Regions from separate parts of the Cytobacillus sp. FSL M8-0252 genome, predicted to be linked through region 1. Evidence: a T-box and tRNA genes for the amino acid it is inferred to sense, from the RefSeq annotation. Region 1 holds a T-box; the other regions hold tRNA genes.
The links. A T-box is a leader RNA that pairs with one kind of tRNA and senses whether it is charged. The one in region 1 lies ahead of pheS (phenylalanine--tRNA ligase subunit alpha), so its partner is inferred to be a tRNA-Phe.
Positions count from the first base shown of each region.

Region 2: it has a tRNA-Phe gene. The T-box ahead of pheS (phenylalanine--tRNA ligase subunit alpha) is inferred to sense a tRNA for this amino acid. The anticodon was not compared.
Region 3: it has a tRNA-Phe gene. The T-box ahead of pheS (phenylalanine--tRNA ligase subunit alpha) is inferred to sense a tRNA for this amino acid. The anticodon was not compared.

Region 1 is NZ_JBBOWZ010000001.1:3,489,778-3,493,689, forward strand. It holds gene pheT (phenylalanine--tRNA ligase subunit beta) at 1-564, opposite strand, end outside; gene pheS (phenylalanine--tRNA ligase subunit alpha) at 582-1,619, opposite strand; T-box leader at 1,674-1,923, opposite strand; gene MKX83_RS17560 (TrmH family RNA methyltransferase) at 1,997-2,755, opposite strand; gene sspI (small acid-soluble spore protein SspI) at 2,883-3,089, shown strand; gene MKX83_RS17570 (M42 family metallopeptidase) at 3,124-3,912, opposite strand, start outside.
Region 2 is NZ_JBBOWZ010000001.1:1,544,325-1,548,236, reverse strand. It holds gene MKX83_RS08040 (ABC transporter ATP-binding protein) at 1-647, opposite strand, end outside; tRNA gene MKX83_RS08035 (tRNA-Gly) at 986-1,056, opposite strand; tRNA gene MKX83_RS08030 (tRNA-Leu) at 1,060-1,142, opposite strand; tRNA gene MKX83_RS08025 (tRNA-Leu) at 1,164-1,252, opposite strand; tRNA gene MKX83_RS08020 (tRNA-Cys) at 1,284-1,357, opposite strand; tRNA gene MKX83_RS08015 (tRNA-Gly) at 1,377-1,451, opposite strand; tRNA gene MKX83_RS08010 (tRNA-Gln) at 1,457-1,531, opposite strand; tRNA gene MKX83_RS08005 (tRNA-His) at 1,578-1,653, opposite strand; tRNA gene MKX83_RS08000 (tRNA-Trp) at 1,660-1,733, opposite strand; tRNA gene MKX83_RS07995 (tRNA-Tyr) at 1,737-1,820, opposite strand; tRNA gene MKX83_RS07990 (tRNA-Thr) at 1,832-1,904, opposite strand; tRNA gene MKX83_RS07985 (tRNA-Phe) at 1,908-1,983, opposite strand; tRNA gene MKX83_RS07980 (tRNA-Asp) at 2,038-2,114, opposite strand; tRNA gene MKX83_RS07975 (tRNA-Met) at 2,118-2,191, opposite strand; tRNA gene MKX83_RS07970 (tRNA-Val) at 2,202-2,277, opposite strand; tRNA gene MKX83_RS07965 (tRNA-Glu) at 2,282-2,356, opposite strand; tRNA gene MKX83_RS07960 (tRNA-Ser) at 2,372-2,465, opposite strand; tRNA gene MKX83_RS07955 (tRNA-Asn) at 2,468-2,542, opposite strand; rRNA gene rrf (5S ribosomal RNA) at 2,562-2,679, opposite strand; rRNA gene MKX83_RS07945 (23S ribosomal RNA) at 2,909-3,912, opposite strand, start outside.
Region 3 is NZ_JBBOWZ010000001.1:3,769,326-3,773,237, forward strand. It holds gene glgB (1,4-alpha-glucan branching enzyme) at 1-1,030, opposite strand, end outside; tRNA gene MKX83_RS18935 (tRNA-Glu) at 1,210-1,281, opposite strand; tRNA gene MKX83_RS18940 (tRNA-Ser) at 1,285-1,375, opposite strand; tRNA gene MKX83_RS18945 (tRNA-Asn) at 1,379-1,453, opposite strand; tRNA gene MKX83_RS18950 (tRNA-Ile) at 1,464-1,540, opposite strand; tRNA gene MKX83_RS18955 (tRNA-Gly) at 1,548-1,618, opposite strand; tRNA gene MKX83_RS18960 (tRNA-His) at 1,621-1,696, opposite strand; tRNA gene MKX83_RS18965 (tRNA-Phe) at 1,706-1,778, opposite strand; tRNA gene MKX83_RS18970 (tRNA-Asp) at 1,798-1,874, opposite strand; tRNA gene MKX83_RS18975 (tRNA-Met) at 1,878-1,951, opposite strand; tRNA gene MKX83_RS18980 (tRNA-Ser) at 1,965-2,057, opposite strand; tRNA gene MKX83_RS18985 (tRNA-Ile) at 2,064-2,140, opposite strand; tRNA gene MKX83_RS18990 (tRNA-Met) at 2,154-2,230, opposite strand; tRNA gene MKX83_RS18995 (tRNA-Ala) at 2,256-2,331, opposite strand; tRNA gene MKX83_RS19000 (tRNA-Pro) at 2,355-2,431, opposite strand; tRNA gene MKX83_RS19005 (tRNA-Arg) at 2,440-2,513, opposite strand; tRNA gene MKX83_RS19010 (tRNA-Leu) at 2,530-2,618, opposite strand; tRNA gene MKX83_RS19015 (tRNA-Gly) at 2,625-2,699, opposite strand; tRNA gene MKX83_RS19020 (tRNA-Leu) at 2,719-2,803, opposite strand; tRNA gene MKX83_RS19025 (tRNA-Lys) at 2,821-2,896, opposite strand; tRNA gene MKX83_RS19030 (tRNA-Thr) at 2,911-2,986, opposite strand; tRNA gene MKX83_RS19035 (tRNA-Val) at 3,003-3,078, opposite strand; rRNA gene rrf (5S ribosomal RNA) at 3,088-3,205, opposite strand; rRNA gene MKX83_RS19045 (23S ribosomal RNA) at 3,517-3,912, opposite strand, start outside.

The sequences.
Region 1 (3,912 bases):
AGCAGCGACTTCATAGGCAACACCAAGCATACTTTGGCAATCTGCACGGTTCGGTGTTAACCCTAGTTCTAATACTTGATCATCTCTGTGCAATTGCTCTAATGCATTGGTTCCAAGCTCTGTATCTGCTGGAAACACATAGATACCTTCACTATAATCTTTAGCGACTAGCTTACTTTCAAAGCCTAGTTCTTGAAGAGAACAAATCATACCATTCGAAGCTTCACCACGTAATTTTGCTTTTTTAATTTTAAAATTCCCCGGTAATACTGCACCTACAGTTGCAACTGCTACCTTTTGTCCTTTATCAACATTAGGAGCCCCACAAATGATTTGCACAAGTTCGCCATCGCCAAGGTCTACTTGACAAATATTTAATTTATCAGCACTTGGATGTTTCTGTTTTTCAGATACATAGCCGACGACGACACCCTTAATTCCTTCATCAAGTGTCTCTACACCTTCAACTTCGATTCCGCTCTTTGTGATCTTCTCTGCTAATTCTTCTGGTGTAATCCCAGATAAGTCAACATATTCTTGTAACCATTTATATGAAACGTACATATCGTTGTCCTCCCCCTTTATTCATGAATTGAGAATTGCTTTAAGAATCTACTATCATTTGTATAGAAATGACGAATATCATCGACACCGTATTTTAACATGGCAATACGCTCAGCTCCCATGCCAAAGGCAAAACCTGTATATTTTTTAGAATCAAATCCTGCCATTTCAAGGACATTTGGGTGTACCATTCCTGCACCTAAGATCTCAATCCAACCGGTTTTTTTACATACATTACAGCCTTTTCCAGAGCAAATCATACAAGAAATATCCATTTCTACAGATGGCTCAGTAAATGGGAAGAAACTTGGACGAAGGCGAATTTCTCTCTCTTCACCAAACATTTTTTTCGCAAATACTTCTAGCGTACCCTTTAAGTCTGTCATTCGAATATTTTCATCTATCACAAGTCCTTCAATTTGCATAAATTGATGAGAGTGAGTCGCATCATCATTATCACGACGGAATACTTTTCCTGGACAAATGATTTTCACTGGACCTTTCCCCTCATGCTTTTCCATCGTTCTAGCTTGCACAGGCGAAGTATGTGTGCGTAATAAAATATCCTCTGTAATATAGAATGAATCTTGCATATCACGTGCAGGGTGACCTTTTGGTAAGTTCAATGCTTCAAAATTATAATAATCCTTCTCCACTTCTGGTCCTTCCGCTACGGTATAGCCCATTCCAATGAATAAGTCCTCAATTTCTTCAACAACCCTTGTTAATGAATGATGATTACCGGTATGTACAGGACGACCTGGTAATGTCACATCAATCGTTTCTGCAGCAAGCTTAGCTTGAATTTGCGCTTCTTCTAACTGCACTTGTTTTGCCGTTATTCCTTGCGTAATTTGATCACGCACTTCATTTGCTAATGCACCCATTTTCGGACGTTCTTCTGCAGAAAGTTTCCCCATTCCTTTTAGTACTTCTGTGATCGGGCCTTTCTTACCTAAATAAGCAACGCGGATATCATTTAATTCTTTTAAATCCATTGCCGCAGAAACCTTCTCTAACGCTTCTGCTTGCAATTCTTTTAAACGCTCTTGCATCTTGAAACTCCTCCTTTTAATACTTTTTTGACAAAATAAAAAACCTTATCCCATGAAAGGGACGAGGTTTGGAATCGCGGTACCACCCTTTTTAATACAACAATAAAAAACATGCTATATTCGCTTCATTTCGATAACGGCAAAAAGCCGGTGCATCTTTACATCGAAAATATTCGATGGTCCCGATGTCTGCTCAAGAGCTGAAATTTCGAGTAAGTCGCTCATAAAAATGCTTTCAGTCTCAGGCATTTTCTCCCTATTATGAACAAAACATACTTTACTTTGTCTCTATCATAGCTTTTAATTATTTCATTTTGCTATTTATTATATTACATTATGAGTCGACATTCAAATTGTTCTCACGATTTTTTTACTCATTATTCGTTTCTCAAATAATATAGCAATATACCTGCTGCTACAGCTACATTTAAGGACTCACTCTTACCGTATAAAGGAATATACAGATTGGCTGTAGTTTGTGTAAGTAACTCTTTATTTACACCGTTCCCTTCATTACCAACGAGCAATGCAAATTCATCCAGTGGAGCAAAGCTTTGATATTCTTTGCCTCCTTCTAATGCTGTACCGTATACAGGAATATTATTTTCCTTTAACTCCTTCATCCATACATCCAACTTGCCATGGATAATTGGTAGATGGAAGTGACTACCTTGAGCAGAACGTAAAACCTTTGGATTATAAGGGTCCACTGTGCCGTGACCGATGATAACCGCATCCATGCCAGCCGCATCAGCTGTACGAATCATTGTTCCTAAGTTTCCGGGATCTTGCACTTCATCTAATAGTAATAATTTCTTCAAACCAAGCGAATCGAAAGACCTCTCTTCTTCTTGATAACATACGGCCACAATTCCTTGCGGTGTTTGTGTATCAGTTAAGTCTCCAATCACATGTGGCGGTAGGATATAAACGGAACAGTTTCCTACATTCCAGCTTTTTGGTATATCCTTTTCCTCACTAATCATTAACTCTTTTACACGATTTTCTTTTAATGCTTCTTCAACAAGATGAAATCCTTCAACAAGAAAAGTACCTGTTATATCTCTTTCTTTCCTTTTGAGAAGCTTTTTCCACTGCTTCACCTGTGGATTTTTTGCTGATTGTATGTACTTCATTTTTTCGCTCCTTCAATAAAACACGTGCCATTAATATTTCATTATACCGAAAAACACATACATAATAAATCTTAAATGAGAAACCCTATAATCGTAACGAATTCTAACGAAGGATGTGTTTACTTTTATGAACTTAAATTTACGTAATGCCATCTTACACAATGTTTCAGGTAATTCACAAGATGAATTAAAAGATACTATTGTTGATGCTATACAAACAGGCGAAGAGAAAATGCTCCCTGGCCTTGGCGTATTATTTGAAGTCATTTGGCAAAATTCATCTGAAACTGAAAAGAAAGAAATGCTAGAGACGTTAGAAAACGGCTTACAATAAGAAAAAAAACAGCCTTTCATCAGGCTGTTTTTTTCTATTCAAAAGTTATTTTTGCAACTGTATCGTTATCTAGTCTTTTAATAACAGCTGTAATCAGTTTTACTGCGTTTTCAAAATCATCACGATGAAGAATACCCGCATGTGAATGAATATATCTTGTTGCAATTGTAATTGAAAGCGCTGGCACACCTTTATATGTTAAATGTATGGAACCTGCATCCGTTCCACCACCTGGTACAGAATCAAACTGATATGGAATATTGAGCTCATCTGCTGTATTTGTTACAAAATCTCTTAAACCTTTATGTGACACCATAGAAGCGTCATAGAGAATAATTTGAGGACCATCACCTAATTTACTTAACGCATCCTTTTCTGTTACACCTGGTGTATCTCCTGGTATCCCAACATCAACAGCGATACCGATATCAGGCTTAATCATTTGTGCAGCTGTTTTTGCCCCACGCAAGCCAACTTCTTCTTGTACCGTTCCAACCGCATATACTGTATTTGGATGGTTCTCATTTTTCAAACCTTCTAGCACTTTAATTGCAATCGCCAAACCGATTCTGTTGTCCCAAGCTTTCGCAAGTAACATTTTCTCATTGTTCATCACAGTGAATTCAAAATATGGAACAACCATATCCCCTGGTTTTACGCCCCAACCTAATGCCTCTTCACGGCTAGAAGCACCGATATCAATGAACATATCCTTGATTTCAATTGTTTTCTTACGCGCTTCTGCTGGCAAAATATGTGGTGGCTTCGAACCAATTACCCCAGTCACATCTCCTTTAGATGTTACAATCGTCACACGTTGGGC
Region 2 (3,912 bases), 1.9 Mb from region 1:
CCTGCTCTCATAGCAATTAAATAATCAGCAAACCTTGCTGCATGGTTTAAATCATGAATAACCATAACAATTGTTCTATTTTCTAATTGATTAAGCTCTTTTAACAGTTCTAATACTTCCAATTGATGACACATATCTAAATATGTAGTCGGCTCATCTAATAAGATTATATCAGTCTCTTGAGCCAAAGCCATCGCGATCCATACTCTTTGCCGCTGTCCACCAGACAATGCATCTACTTCTCTATCTTTAAATTCTGCAATTCCTGTTACTTGGAGTGCCCAATCTATCACCTGGCGATCTTTTGCTGTTAATCTCCCCATACCCTTTTGATATGGAAATCTTCCATAAGATACTAGCTCTGAAACCGTTAAGCCTTCAGGAGCATCAGGAGATTGAGGAAGAATGGCCATTTTTTGTGCAATCGCTTTTGTCGATTCCTTACTGATTTGCTTACCATCAAGATATACAGACCCAGCTTTGGCTTGGATAATTCTTGCAATCGTCTTTAAGACAGTCGATTTACCACAACCATTCGGCCCAATAATAGCCGTAATCTCACCGTCTGGTATCATCATGTTTAAGTTCTTCACAATCTCTCTATCACCGTATGCAATTCTTAAGTCTTCAGTAAATAATCTAGACAAGGTCATTCACTCCATCCGAACATTTTAGATCATCATCATGTCATTGATAATGATTATCAACTTCAAAGAAAATTTTATCTAATAAAAGCTATCCTGTCAACCATCAATCCGAAAAGTTTTCATTTCCAACATATTTCTTGTTAACCAACCTGTATTCTGCATATATTTTTTAAGGAGAATGCATTTCTCGTTACTGAAGCCTTTCATCCATTCTCTTCACTCATTATGCACTTCGTTAAGGTTAGTAAAAAACAACAAAACTAATCACTTCAACTAAAAAAAACTGTAGACAATCTGCTAATAAATAGAGATTGTCTACAGTCCTTAACTTCCATATAAGCGGGTGAAGGGAATCGAACCCTCATCATCAGCTTGGAAGGCTGAGGTTTTACCACTAAACTACACCCGCAAATACCGGTGGTCGGGGTCGAACCGACACTCCGTGATGGAACACGATTTTGAGTCGTGCGCGTCTGCCAATTCCGCCACACCGGCAAATATTCTTTTATTTAATTATGGTGCCGAGGACCGGAATCGAACCGGTACGGTAGTCACCTACCGCAGGATTTTAAGTCCTGTGCGTCTGCCAGTTCCGCCACCCCGGCATGAGGTGTATAAAAATGAGTGAATATGTATTGGAGGCGGCAACCGGATTTGAACCGGTGGTGAAGGTTTTGCAGACCTCTGCCTTACCACTTGGCTATGCCGCCATCAATATAAATAACTACTTGGAGCGGAAGACGGGATTCGAACCCGCGACCCTCACCTTGGCAAGGTGATGTTCTACCACTGAACTACTTCCGCAGATCTGGCTGGGCTAGCAGGGTTCGAACCTGCGAATGACGGAATCAAAATCCGTTGCCTTACCACTTGGCTATAGCCCATTTGTATATTCTATGCATGAAAGCAAAAAATGTGAATTTAAAATAATGGGGCGGCTGATGGGAATCGAACCCACGAATGTCGGAACCACAATCCGATGCGTTAACCACTTCGCCACAACCGCCATAATTGGCAGGGGTAGTAGGAATCGAACCCACATCAAAGGTTTTGGAGACCTTCGTTTTACCATTAAACTATACCCCTAGATGGTGGAGGGGGGCAGATTCGAACTGCCGAACCCGAAGGAGCGGATTTACAGTCCGCCGCGTTTAGCCACTTCGCTACCCCTCCATAAAAAACAATGCCGGCCAGAGGACTTGAACCCCCAACCTACTGATTACAAGTCAGTTGCTCTACCAATTGAGCTAGGCCGGCAAATGGTGGCTCAGGACGGAATCGAACCGCCGACACAAGGATTTTCAGTCCTTTGCTCTACCGACTGAGCTACTGAGCCAAAACTTATACGTTTTACAATATGTTTTAAATTAATTTGTGTGAATTTATGTAGTGGCGGTCCGGACGGGACTCGAACCCGCGACCTCCTGCGTGACAGGCAGGCATTCTAACCAACTGAACTACCGGACCAAATTGCGGGGGCAGGATTTGAACCTGCGACCTTCGGGTTATGAGCCCGACGAGCTACCGGACTGCTCCACCCCGCGATAATATGAATGGTGGAGGATGACGGGATCGAACCGCCGACCCTCTGCTTGTAAGGCAGATGCTCTCCCAGCTGAGCTAATCCTCCAAAATGGTGACCCCTACGGGATTCGAACCCGTGTTACCGCCGTGAAAGGGCGGTGTCTTAACCGCTTGACCAAGGGGCCAATTTATATGTTTAATGGCGGAGAGCAAGGGATTTGAACCCTTGAGACGGCTATAAACCGCCTACACGATTTCCAATCGTGCTCCTTCGGCCAGCTCGGACAGCTCTCCATTGGCTCCGCAGGTAGGATTCGAACCTACGACCGTTCGGTTAACAGCCGAATGCTCTACCACTGAGCTACTGCGGAATAATTTAATAGTATGTATGCCCGGCAACTTCCTACTCTCACAAGGGGACAGCCCCTAACTACCATCGGCGCTTTAGAAGCTTAACTTCCGTGTTCGGTATGGGAACGGGTGTGACCTTCTCGCTATCGCCACCGGACTTTTTAAAGACATATATTATTATAACGTCTTTAATAAAATTTTCAAGAGAAATTTTAAATCATTCTCTGAAAACTAGGTAATGTTGAAGAAGATTGTTTTGAGTAATCGCCTGAATGCGTGCTGACGCGACTACTTACGTAGTGCTGTCTAGCTGCGGCGGCTTGAAGCCGCCCGCATTTCGTATTGTCCAGCTACAGCGCCTAGGTAGGCGCTTTCGCTTTTCGTTTTTGGTTAAGTCCTCGATCGATTAGTATTAGTCAGCTGCATGTGTCGCCACACTTCCACCTCTAACCTATCAACCTGATCATCTTTCAGGGATCTTACTAGCTTGCGCTATGGGAAATCTCATCTCGAGGGGGGCTTCATGCTTAGATGCTTTCAGCACTTATCCCTTCCGCACATAGCTACCCAGCGATGCCTTTGGCAAGACAACTGGTACACCAGCGGTGCGTCCATCCCGGTCCTCTCGTACTAAGGACAGCTCCTCTCAAATTTCCTGCGCCCACGACGGATAGGGACCGAACTGTCTCACGACGTTCTGAACCCAGCTCGCGTACCGCTTTAATGGGCGAACAGCCCAACCCTTGGGACCGACTACAGCCCCAGGATGCGATGAGCCGACATCGAGGTGCCAAACCTCCCCGTCGATGTGGACTCTTGGGGGAGATAAGCCTGTTATCCCCGGGGTAGCTTTTATCCGTTGAGCGATGGCCCTTCCATGCGGAACCACCGGATCACTAAGCCCGACTTTCGTCCCTGCTCGACTTGTAGGTCTCGCAGTCAAGCTCCCTTGTGCCTTTACACTCTACGAATGATTTCCAACCATTCTGAGGGAACCTTTGGGCGCCTCCGTTACTCTTTAGGAGGCGACCGCCCCAGTCAAACTGCCCACCTGACACTGTCTCCCATCCCGATAAGGGATGTGGGTTAGAATTTCAATACAGCCAGGGTAGTATCCCACCGACGCCTCCACCGAAGCTAGCGCTCCGGCTTCTAAGGCTCCTACCTATCCTGTACAAGCTGTACCAAAATTCAATATCAGGCTACAGTAAAGCTCCACGGGGTCTTTCCGTCCTGTCGCGGGTAACCTGCATCTTCACAGGTACTATAATTTCACCGAGTCTCTCGTTGAGACAGTGCCCAGATCGTTACGCCTTTCGTGCGGGTCGGAACTTACCCGACAAGGAATTTCGCTACCTTAGGACCGTTATAGTTACGGCCGCCGTTTACT
Region 3 (3,912 bases), 280 kb from region 1:
GATCATAAGCAAAAACAGCCTTATTTAATTTCTGTAAAAATTGAATACCAAATGGATTTTCCCTATTCTCGTTATTAGGCCAAAAAATGATATTTGATACTGCATCAATTCTAAATCCATCGACATGGTATTTTTCCATCCAAAAAATAGCATTGGATATGAGGAAACTATGAACCTCTGTTTTACTTAAATTAAAATTAGCTGTACCCCAAACAAAATTTTCCCTATCAGCTTCTGTTTCGTATTCATAAACATATTCACCATCTAAACAATATAGCCCATGTTGATCTCTACAGAAATGTCCTGGTACCCAATCTAAAATAACACCAATATTATTTTGATGACATTGATCAATAAAAAACATTAAATCTTTTGGTTCACCATATCTACTAGTAGCCGAATAATAGCCTGTTCCTTGATACCCCCATGAACGATCATAAGGGTGTTCAATTATAGGCATCAATTCAATATGTGTAAAACCATGCTCCTTTACGTAAGGAATGATTTCTTCTGCTAGTTCACTGTATGTCAATAAAAGGCCATTCCTCTTTTTCCATGTACCTAAGTGCATCTCATATATCATCATAGGTTCTGAAAATGCTTTCCTTTGTTGTTTTTCCTTTTGCCAGCCTTGGTCCTTCCATTTGTAACCTTCTAAGGAATAAACAATCGAAGCAGTACTAGGCCGTAATTCTGAACAAAAAGCAAAAGGATCAGCCTTTAAAAAAGTTTGTTCATCCTTGTTCTTAATTGCATATTTATAAAGTTCTCCTGTTAAATCTCCATCTAGCTGAATTCTCCATATCCCCTCTTTATTTACTTTATCTAATGAAAAACCTTCGCCATTCCAATGATTAAAAGAACCAACTAATGATATTGAGGTGGCATGTGGAGCATAGATAGTAAAGGAAGTAACCCAATTATCTCCTTCTTTATGACGGTGTGATCCAAACAGTTCGTATGCCTTAAATAAGCTTCCTTCATGAAACAAGTGCATTTCGAATTCAGTGGGGTATGCAGTTGTATTCATCTTAATTCATTCCACTCCTTGTATTACATTACTCTTTCTTAAATAATTCGTCTTAAGTATAAAAATCCCTTGTTATTTTTCAAATTATTTTGACATCTAATGACAGATAATATAACATCCAAAAAGTGTTAGCCACATAAAAAAGAAACTGTCAACTTATGTTGACAGCTTCTTTTTTATGACCCCTACGGGATTCGAACCCGTGTTACCGCCGTGAAAGGGCGGTGTCTTAACCGCTTGACCAAGGGGCCAACTGGCGGAGAAGGAGGGATTTGAACCCTCGCGCCGGTTGCCCGACCTACACCCTTAGCAGGGGCGCCTCTTCAGCCACTTGAGTACTTCTCCATATGGCTCCGCAGGTAGGATTCGAACCTACGACCGTTCGGTTAACAGCCGAATGCTCTACCACTGAGCTACTGCGGAATAATATAAATGGTGGGCCTAAATGGACTCGAACCATCGACCTCACGCTTATCAGGCGTGCGCTCTAACCAGCTGAGCTATAGGCCCCTATTTAAGCGGGTGAAGGGAATCGAACCCTCATCATCAGCTTGGAAGGCTGAGGTTTTACCACTAAACTACACCCGCAATGGGGCGGCTGATGGGAATCGAACCCACGAATGTCGGAACCACAATCCGATGCGTTAACCACTTCGCCACAACCGCCATAAAAGATGGCTCAGGACGGAATCGAACCGCCGACACAAGGATTTTCAGTCCTTTGCTCTACCGACTGAGCTACTGAGCCAAAATAATAAATATGTAAATGGCGGTCCGGACGGGACTCGAACCCGCGACCTCCTGCGTGACAGGCAGGCATTCTAACCAACTGAACTACCGGACCAGATTGCGGGGGCAGGATTTGAACCTGCGACCTTCGGGTTATGAGCCCGACGAGCTACCGGACTGCTCCACCCCGCGATAATAATATGAATGGCGGAGGAAGAGGGATTCGAACCCCCGCGGGCTTTAACACCCCTGTCGGTTTTCAAGACCGATCCCTTCAGCCAGACTTGGGTATTCCTCCGAATAATGGTGGACCTTGTAGGACTCGAACCTACGACCGGACGGTTATGAGCCGTCTGCTCTAACCAGCTGAGCTAAAGGTCCATCATTCTATCTATGGTAGCGGCGGAGGGGATCGAACCCCCGACCTCACGGGTATGAACCGTACGCTCTAGCCAGCTGAGCTACACCGCCATAGAATATATTGTATAAAATTAATTGGTGGAGCCTAGCGGGATCGAACCGCTGACCTCCTGCGTGCAAAGCAGGCGCTCTCCCAGCTGAGCTAAGGCCCCTAAAAATATATATGTATATCTAGTGGTCGGGAAGACAGGATTCGAACCTGCGACCCCTTGGTCCCAAACCAAGTGCTCTACCAAGCTGAGCTACTTCCCGATACAAAACGCGCCCGAGAGGAGTCGAACCCCTAACCTTTTGATCCGTAGTCAAACGCTCTATCCAATTGAGCTACGGGCGCTTAATTTTAAAAAGAATGGTGCCGAGGACCGGAATCGAACCGGTACGGTAGTCACCTACCGCAGGATTTTAAGTCCTGTGCGTCTGCCAGTTCCGCCACCCCGGCACATATTGGAGCGGAAGACGGGATTCGAACCCGCGACCCTCACCTTGGCAAGGTGATGTTCTACCACTGAACTACTTCCGCAAATATTTAAAATGAAAAATGGTGCGGGTGAAGGGAGTCGAACCCCCACGCCTTGCGGCGCCAGATCCTAAGTCTGGTGCGTCTGCCAATTCCGCCACACCCGCATATTAAAATGATCAAATGGTGAGCCATGAAGGACTCGAACCTTCGACCCTCTGATTAAAAGTCAGATGCTCTACCAACTGAGCTAATGGCTCGTACAAAGCACGAGTGGTGCCGGCCAGAGGACTTGAACCCCCAACCTACTGATTACAAGTCAGTTGCTCTACCAATTGAGCTAGGCCGGCAAATACACACAAAAAATGGTGGAGGATGACGGGATCGAACCGCCGACCCTCTGCTTGTAAGGCAGATGCTCTCCCAGCTGAGCTAATCCTCCAATATGTATGCCCGGCAACGTCCTACTCTCACAAGGGGACAGCCCCTAACTACCATCGGCGCTTTAGAAGCTTAACTTCCGTGTTCGGTATGGGAACGGGTGTGACCTTCTCGCTATCGCCACCGGACTTTTTAAAGACATATATTATTATAACGTCTTTAATAATATTTTCAAGAGAAATTTTAAATCATTCTCTGAAAACTAGGTAATGTTGAAGAAGATATTTATGAGTAATCGCCTATGCGTTGCTGATGCGACTACTTACGTAGTGCTGTCTAGCTGCGGCGGCTTGGAGCCGCCCGCATTTCGTATTGTCCAGCCACAGCGCCTAGGTGCTCGAGGTCATAAGTCAAATTTGTCATGAGGTTAAAGAACAACCTCCTGTCAAATCTGTCTTATGCTTGTCGCACCTGTGCAAGGCGCTTTCGCTTTTCGTTTTTGGTTAAGTCCTCGATCGATTAGTATTAGTCAGCTACATGTGTCGCCACACTTCCACCTCTAACCTATCAACCTGATCATCTTTCAGGGATCTTACTAGCTTGCGCTATGGGAAATCTCATCTCGAGGGGGGCTTCATGCTTAGATGCTTTCAGCACTTATCCCTTCCGCACATAGCTACCCAGCGATGCCTTTGGCAAGACAACTGGTACACCAGCGGTGCGTCCATCCCGGTCCTCTCGTACTAAGGACAGCTCCTCTCAAATTTCCTGCGCCCACGACGGATAGGGACCGAACTGTCTCACGACGTTCTGAACCCAGCTCGCGTACCGCTTTAATGGGCGAACAGCCCAACCCTTGGGACCGACTACAGCCCCAGGATGCGATGAGCCGACA